DNA from 2 places in the Paenibacillus sophorae genome. Region 1 is predicted to be linked to the other one. Evidence: a T-box and tRNA genes for the amino acid it is inferred to sense, from the RefSeq annotation. Region 1 holds a T-box; the other holds one or more tRNA genes.
The links. The T-box of region 1 lies ahead of KP014_RS25200 (arginine--tRNA ligase). A T-box ahead of a tRNA ligase gene usually reads a tRNA of that ligase, here a tRNA-Arg.
Positions count from the first base shown of each region.

Region 1 (4,424 bases):
CCCCCTGCTCGTTCTCAGCCTGATGAGCCTGGTGTTTGGCGGGGAGACCTATAAGCCTAATATCGGACTTACGGGGCAGGCGGCGGTCCTATCGGAAGCGCTGACCAAGCATGATGCACAGGTAATAAAGTATAATGCGGAAGAAGAAGGCACTCTGGCGCTGAAAAATGGAGAAATCGACGCGCTGATCTCGATGGGCGGCGGTGCTCCGAAGGTCATACTGGAAGGAAGCAATCCGGCAGCCAATCGGGCGGTTATGCAAGCATTGGAGCAGGCAGCAGGGGATCAGCGGACAGCCGGGCAAGCTCAGGCGCAGGCGGGAGCCTCCGTCCAGCCGCAGGTCAGCTATCTGTACGGCTCCGCCGACATGAAGACAATCGACCGGTTCGGACCGATTATGATCGGCGTATTCGTCTTCTTTTTCGTCTTCCTGATTGCCGGGGTCTCCTTTCTGCGGGAACGGACGACGGGAACGCTCGAACGCCTGCTTGCCACACCGCTTAAACGCTGGGAAATCGTCATCGGCTATGTCTGCGGCTTCGGCATTTTCACCGTGTTCCAGGCACTGCTCATTTCCTGGTTCTCTATTCAGGTACTGGGCATTATGATGGCTGGAAGCTTCGGATATGTCCTGCTGATTACGCTGCTTCTTTCTATGACGGCATTAACACTTGGTACGCTGCTCTCGGCGTATGCCGCAAACGAACTGCAGATGATTCAGTTCATCCCGCTTGTCATTGTGCCGCAAATCTTTCTGTGCGGATTATTCCCGCTGGACACTCTTCCGCTGTGGCTTCAGCGGATCGGATATGCGACTCCGTTATACTATGGGGCCGAGGCAATGACGAACATTATGATTCGCGGCAAAGGCTGGAACGCCGTGGAAACGGATGTGTATGTGCTGATCGCCTTCTCGCTCGTGTTCATGGTGCTGAACGTGCTTGCCCTCCGCAAGCACCGCAAAATGTAACTCAGGCCCTCATATATGGTACGATAAGCAGACAGAAAACGTCTGGAGGGTTGACATTATGGCAGAACATCTTTCTGCAGACAATAATACGGAGCAGTGGGTGGAATTGCTTGCCGCCCGCGAGGAGAAGATGACGCCGAAGCAAATTGCGATTTTGCAGGCAGCCGTGGATGTATTTGCCGAAAAAGGCTATGCGGGCGCGGCGACCAGCGAAATCGCCCAGAAGGCAGGCGTGGCGGAGGGAACGATTTTTCGCTACTACAAGACCAAGAAAGATTTGCTGCTGTCCATTGTCGGACCGACGATGAGCCGGCTGCTTGCCCCTTTTGTTATGAGAAACTTCGGGAATTTGCTGGATACGTCTTTTGACAGCTATGAGGACTTTCTGCGTGCCCTGATCCGGAACCGGCTGGATTTCGCCCGCAAGAACTTTAAGATCCTGCAAATCTTGATTCAGGAAATTCCTTTTCATCCGAAGCTGCGAGAGCAGTTCATGGAGGATATTATCGGCAAGGTTCTTGAAAGAATTACCGCGCACGTCGAGCATTTTAAGCAAAAAGGGGAAATCATCGACGTTCCGACACCAGCAGTCATCCGCTTTTCGGTATCCGCAACCATCGGCTATATTATGACCCGTCTGCTGCTGCAGCCAAACAAAGAATGGAACGATGAGGAAGAAATCGAGCTGCTGATCCGGTTCATTATGCATGGCATCGCAGCGGGACCGGGAAATCAGACATTCCAGCGCAAGTAACGGAATACGCTTTATAAGCATGCCCCGCTCTGCGGGGTTATTTTATCTAACCGGAGATAAAGAAAACGCCCTGCTGGACAAGAACAATTCCGTACTGTACAAAAATTCCAACTATGTCGCCTTCAAAACCCTGCTCAAAATCCTATAACGGCAAGCTGCAGTACATTCATCAGTAGTAAAAAAACCGTCAGGCCATGGAGCCTGGCGGTTTTTCACGTTACACGAACAATTATACCCACAGAGATTTGGTGATGATTACAAGCAGAATGAACAGCACCAGAATCGCAGTTGAGGAATTGCAACCAACGCCATAACCGCCAACTTCACCCATGAATAACCCCTCCTCTCAAGTAGGATACGTCACCAGATTATGCAGCGGCTGCCACATTCGTCTGGGAGTTTCGGCAAGTAAATAAAACGAAAGAACAAATTGCTTTTTCCCAAAAATCGATTATAATTAGAAAAAATTCATAGCCAGTCGATGATCGGGAGAGTAATGGAGGGCCTCTGATGCCCAGCGAGCCGGGATGGTGGAAGCCGGCGGCAGACCTTCATGAAGCGCACCCGGGAGATGGACTTCCGAAAACCTCAGTAGGAAGCCCCGGCACGGGTCCGTTATCCTGTAAGCGGCCAGACCTTCCGGTCTGGCAAGTAGAGTGGTACCGCGAGAACACAAGTCCTCGTCTCTTTTTGAGACGTGGGCTTTTTCTATTTTCAGAAGGAGGCCATGAGGATGTTAAGCCAGATTATTCAAAAAGAGATTGAGCAAAGCGTCAAACGTGTCATGGAACGTCTTGGTTTAGAGATTCCCGAAGAACTGTCCGTGGCTGTAGAGCAGCCAATGAACCCGGAGCACGGCGATTATTCAAGCAATATTGCTATGCAGCTTGCCAAGAAATTGCGTAAACCGCCGCTTGTCATTGCGCAGCTGATTCAGGAGGAATTGAAGTCCACGGGTCTGGCGGAGGGTCTGCTGGAAAAGGCGGAAACGGCGGCTCCCGGCTTTCTCAATGTTCATATCTGCTGGAACGCGTGGGCCCAGCGAGATTTCGCTACGCCTCCGGCGCCGGAGGAAAAAGTGGTCATCGAGCATACGTCGGTCAATCCGAACAAATCGATGCATATCGGCCATCTGCGGAATTCCTGCATCGGCGACACGCTCGTCCGCATGCTAAGAAGAATCGGTTATACGGTCGAGGTCCATAATTATATCGACGATCTGGGGAACCAACTGGCGGATACCGTCGTCGGTCTGCTTAATGTGCCTTTGAGCGGAGAGCATGTGCGCTTCGGCGATTACTGCTGGGACATTTACTCGGCAATCAACAAGGAGTATGCGGTGAATCCGGAAATGGCGGCCAAACGCGCCGAAACGCTGCATGAGCTGGAAGAAGGTACGGGGAATATCCCCTGGCTCGGCAGCCTGGCCGCTGAACGGATCGTTCGGGAACATATCGCTGAAATGAAGCCGTTCGGCATCGAATACGATTTGCTGGTCTGGGAAAGCAGTATTGTCAGGGAAGGGTTCTGGACGGCGGCATTTAAGCGGCTGCGGCAGACGCCTCTTTTTTACCAGGAAACCGAGGGGAAGCTTGCGGACTGTTGGGTGCTAAAGCAGGGAACGGAACAGGGGCTGCAGGATTCAGAGCATATCACGGATAAGGTGCTGGTGCGCTCGAACGGGATTTTGACGTATACGGCCAAGGATATTGCTTACCATCTCTGGAAATTCGGGCTGTTGGACAAGGATTTCACCTATAAAAGATTCGAAGAGAGCTTGTTTACAACGGTAAACGGAGGAGAACACCTGCCGCTCGGCAGGGCCGATGTCGTCATTAATGTCATTGATTCGAGGCAGGAGTATCCCCAGAATATGGTCAAAGAGGCGCTGCGGGCGCTGGGATATTCCGCTCAGGCAGAAAAGCTCTATCATGCGGGTTACGGTGTTGTTTCCCTAAGTCCCGCTTCCGCTGCCGATCTTGGCATCGACATTTCGGACGGCAAAGCCTCTTACGCTATGTCCGGGCGCCAAGGCATCGGCATAAAAGTGAGTGATCTGATCGGCCTTGTGGAGGACAGCATTGAGCAGAACCGCGCCGATAAAAGCGGACTCCCCAGCCGCACGATCGCTATCGCCGCCATACGCTACTACCTGCTGCGTTTCAATCTCGGAACCGAGGTAGTGTTCGATCTGCGCCAGGCGACGGAAATATCCGGCAATACCGGCGTGTATTTGATGTACTCCTATGCGCGTGCGATCAGCGTTCTGGCCAAAGCGGCGGATATGACTCTGGATATGGCATCAGAAGCTTGTATACCGGACCATATGGAAAAAGCCGAGGCCGCGCTGCTGCGGCACATCGCCTTTTGGCCGGACACGCTCTATGCGGCGGGACGGGATCTAGCCCCGAACGGTATCTGCGGTTACGCGCACACGCTTGCCACCCTGTTCAACAATTTTTACTCCGCCTGCCCGATCCTGAAGGCCGAGCCGGAGCGGCTGCGCTTCAGACTGTGGCTGGCGCGGAAATTCGCCGATACGCTGAAGGACGCGCTTGACGTATTGGGCCTGCCTGCGCCGGACCGGTTGTAAGGTGGAGAGCTGACTGCGATGCCAATGCTCCCGATGCTCATGCTTCGACGAACCTTCGGGGGTTCTCATCCCTGTACGCAAAAAACCTTCCCGAAGGAAGGTTTTGT
Region 1 is NZ_CP076607.1:5,199,142-5,203,565, forward strand. It holds gene KP014_RS25185 (ABC transporter permease) at 1-970, shown strand, start outside; gene KP014_RS25190 (TetR/AcrR family transcriptional regulator) at 1,029-1,724, shown strand; gene KP014_RS25195 (sporulation protein YjcZ) at 1,954-2,055, opposite strand; T-box leader at 2,197-2,415, shown strand; gene KP014_RS25200 (arginine--tRNA ligase) at 2,458-4,317, shown strand.

Region 2 (4,424 bases), 1.5 Mb from region 1:
GATGGTCTCTGAATACGGAATTTCACTTGCAGTTAACGGTTATTTCATCAACGAGTATGAAGGCCGCAATATTAATAATCATCTCTACGTTCCATTCGGTTTGCTCAGCGATTATTTGGGCTATCGTGGAGACTTTAACGCCTCCTCCGGTAGGCTGAACGTGATGAACAGACCGCTGAACGCGCTGACATTAACGACGGTTACATATGCCAAGGAGACGGACGGCGCAGCCATCAAGCTGGATTATCCGCAAATTTCAGGACTTGTGAGCGCGTCTGCACAGCAGAGCATCAATGATACGCTAAAAAAGGCCGCTATGAGCTTTGCAGCCGACGCAGGCCAGGCGATTGCCGAAAAAAACGAACAGGACCGCCCGTACGAATTCGACTCGAATTACGTGGTGACCTACAACCAGGATGGCGTGCTTAGCCTGGTCATGAGCCAATATGGCTATACCGGAGGCGCCCACGGAATGACTCTGCGCCAGGCGTTTACTTTCTCGCTCAAGGACGGCAAGCGTCTGCTATTGGGCGATTTGTTCAGAGCCAATCCGAACTACAAAAAACTGCTGAACGAGAAGGTAGGCAAGCAGCTTAAGGCGGATGCAGGTTATTTTGGCGGCTTTAACGGACTGAATACCGAGAAATATTTCTATCTTAAAGATGGCCGGGTCGTGCTCTTCTTTCAATTATATGAATATACGCCATATGCCGAGGGCTTCCCAGAGTTCACCTTCACCTTTAAAGAACTGCTCCCGAATGGAAGCAGTCCGTTCGCTGGCATAAAATAGTCTTCTGATACCGGATATTTCCCCGTAGCGCGCGCGAAATGCCGTTCATATGCTGAATGGTGACCGAGCTATAAGCGCGAGAGGGGGGAATGCCATGGTTTATAATTATACGGCGATCGGCGATTCGCTGACGACCGGCTTCGGGGCGATGCCCGGCAGCGGCTTTGTTCCCGTGTATAGGCGGATGTCAGAGGTATCGCTCCGCAATTTTGTCGCCTATACGAATCTGGGGATCAACGGCATGACTACAGCCGAACTAGAGCAGCGTGTCCGGTATAACTCGCTGTTTCGCCAATCGCTTCGTGAGGCGGATATTATCACCATTTCGATCGGCGGCAACGATTTGATCCATGCTGCCAAAGCGGTGGCTAGACACTCTAGTCCGCCATTTTCCATTTTTCAGACTACCCTGAAGGAATCCCGGCAGCATTTTGCGGGTATCATGGGGCAGATTTATCAGGCAAAGGCTGGAGCGGGCAAGCCTTACATTATCCGGATTATCGGATTATACAATCCCTATCCTCAGATGGAAGAGGCTTCGGGATGGGTGCAGCAGTTCAACCGCCAAATGGCTCAGTATAATAACCGGGTATGCGGCTTTGCCGATATTTACGGAGCGTTTACGGGACATGAGCGGCAACTGCTCTCTATCGATAATCTTCATCCGAACGGAAAAGGGTACCGTATCATTGCCGAACGGCTGCACAAGCTTGGATATGGCAATCTGCTCCGGACCTACTAAGGACGAAAAACACCCCTTGCTCACGATTAGTGGGCAAGGGGTGTTTGCGTGTTTGTGAAGGTTTGCCGGGTATGTTACACACTGACAGACTGCGGTTTTTCAATAACTTTATCAACGAGGCCGTATTCGGCGGCATCCGCGGCACTCATGAAGTAGTCGCGGTCCGTGTCCTTCTCGATGCGCTCAAGCGGCTGACCGGTGCGTTCTGCCAAAATACGGTTCAGTTTGTCGCGCATTTTCAGGATGCGGCGGGCACGAATTTCAATATCCGTAGCCTGCCCTTGGGCACCACCCAGCGGTTGGTGAATCATAATCTCGCTGTTCGGCAGCGCATAGCGTTTGCCCTTCGCTCCGGCGTTAAGCAGGAAGGCGCCCATGGAAGCGGCAAGTCCGACGCAGATTGTGGATACATCCGGCTTGATGTACTGCATCGTATCAAAAATCGCCATGCCAGCGGTGATGGATCCGCCCGGGCTGTTAATGTACAAAGAAATATCTTTTTCCGGGTCCTCGGCGGCCAGGAAAAGCATTTGTGCGATGATGGAATTGGCTACCACGTCATTGACCTCAGTTCCAAGGAAAATGATGCGGTCCTTTAACAGGCGGGAATAGATGTCATAAGCCCGCTCGCCTCGGCTGCTTTGTTCTACGACCATAGGAATGTAACTCACGTGGAAAACCTCCTTAAATTAGATCTTCAAAAATGGATTTCGTTATAGCGTTTTTTCTTAACTGTTACCGTATTACCCACATGATAAACAAATTCAAACAAAAAGTCAAAGAAAGTCAAACGAAAAGTCAAAGAAAGTCAAACTCATCATAAAAAAAAGCGCCAATTCATGGCGCACTGTGTTAAATAATCTAGGTTTGGTTAAACAAATAATGTGGCGCGCCCGCCAAGAATCGAACTTGGATCTCAGGCTTCGGAGGCCTACGTCATATCCATTGGACCACGGGCGCAACAGAAATTATTATAATATAAAATTTCGACTAATGCAACTCTTATTAATCATATAGGTCATAGGGACCGGCTCTTCGCCGCCGAAATGTACAGGTTTATGTATAAGAAGAAAAGAGGGTGAGAATTCTACTTTCGGAGCCCTTGCGTTCAGGGGAATATTTGGGTAGAATACTTAGTGGGACTTAAAAAGTTATCCCGGGACGTTTTAAGACCATAGAGAAGGGGTCAGAAGAGAAAGACGAAGTTGCAGGAGTGAAAGTATGCGTGACTTATTAGAAATCCAAAAGCAGCTTCTGCCTGATCTCATGGAAACCCTCAAACGACGGTATACGATTCTTCATCAGATCCTGTTGTCCGATATTATCGGCCGCAGAACGCTCGCCGCTTCGCTTGATATGACCGAACGGGTTCTGCGTGCGGAAACGGACCTTCTGAAATCGCAGGGGCTCATCGAGATCGAGAGCGTAGGCATGCGGATCAGCGATGCCGGCCGGAAACTGCTTGACTTGTTGGAGCCGCTCGCCAAGAGTTTGTTTGGCCTGGAGGATCTGGAAGAAAGAATTCGTTTGAGTTACGGTTTGAAGAAAGTTATTGTGGTTCCGGGCGATTGCGAAGTGTCACCGTTTACCAAGAGAGAACTCGGAAGAGCAGGAGCGAGAGCGTTGCTCGGCGTAATGAGAGCCGATGACACGGTTGCCGTCACCGGAGGTTCGACGCTGTCCGAATTGGCTGAGCAGATGACCACACCCTTGTCCGTGTCCTATCGGGACGCCTTGATCGTGCCCGCCAGAGGAGGACTTGGTGAGAGCGTGGAATTTCAGGCCAATACCATCGCTTCGACGGTAGCCAAGCGGATTGGAGCACATTACCGCCTACTGCATGTGCCGGACTTGCTCAGCGAGGAAGCCTTTCTATCGCTGGCCCATGAACCGAACATTTCAGAAATCGTACAGATTATCCGCCGTTCAAGAATTATCGTTCATGGAATCGGAGATGCCTTGGAAATGACCCGTCGCCGTAGACTTGACGAGGAGACGATCACCAAGATCAAGAACGCCGGCGCCGTTGCCGAATCCTTCGGCCACTACTTTAACGAGCAGGGTGAAGTGGTGCACTCCATGCTGACTATGGGACTGCGCCTAGAGGATATCGTGCGGACGGAAATTGTAATTGGCATCGCCGGAGGCAAGCGGAAGGCCAAAGCCATTCACGCTGTGCTGCGGTTCGGCCAAGAAGACATACTTGTCATAGATGAAGCCGCCGCGGCCGAAATCGTCAAGCAAATTGACGAACAGAATGCCGCAGCCCCGCAATCTTCCTATTATGGCGAGCACTAGCATTATTATGCTTCATACTTAGTGTTGTCTTGACAAACCCTATGGTTTGTCTTGAATAAATAAAAATGAATTTTAGGAGGAACTATTCAATGACTGTAAAAGTAGGTATTAACGGATTTGGACGTATTGGCCGCCTCGCATTCCGCCGTATTCAAGACGTGGAAGGAATCGAAGTTGTAGCGATCAATGACCTTACCGATGCCAAGATGCTGGCGCACTTGTTAAAATATGATACATCGCAAGGCAAATTCCAAGGCGACGTTGAAGTTCACGACGGATTCTTCAAAGTGAACGGCAAGGAAGTTAAAGTTCTGGCTAACCGCAACCCTGAAGAACTGCCTTGGGGCGACCTGGGCGTAGATATCGTTCTGGAGTGCACAGGATTCTTCACTTCCAAAGAAAAAGCTGAGCTTCACCTGAAAGGCGGAGCGAAAAAAGTCGTTATCTCCGCTCCGGCTACCGGCGACATGAAGACTGTTGTTTACAACGTTAACCACGACATTCTTGACGGTTCCGAAACAGTTATTTCCGGCGCTTCCTGCACAACGAACTGCCTGGCTCCAATGGCTAAAGTCCTGAACGACAAGTTCGGCA
Region 2 is NZ_CP076607.1:845,686-850,109, forward strand. It holds gene KP014_RS04115 (DUF3298 and DUF4163 domain-containing protein) at 1-790, shown strand, start outside; gene KP014_RS04120 (GDSL-type esterase/lipase family protein) at 885-1,532, shown strand; gene clpP (ATP-dependent Clp endopeptidase proteolytic subunit ClpP) at 1,607-2,203, opposite strand; tRNA gene KP014_RS04130 (tRNA-Arg) at 2,418-2,492, opposite strand; gene KP014_RS04135 (sugar-binding transcriptional regulator) at 2,754-3,830, shown strand; gene gap (type I glyceraldehyde-3-phosphate dehydrogenase) at 3,920-4,424, shown strand, end outside.
Region 2: it has a tRNA-Arg gene. The T-box ahead of KP014_RS25200 (arginine--tRNA ligase) is inferred to sense a tRNA for this amino acid. The anticodon was not compared.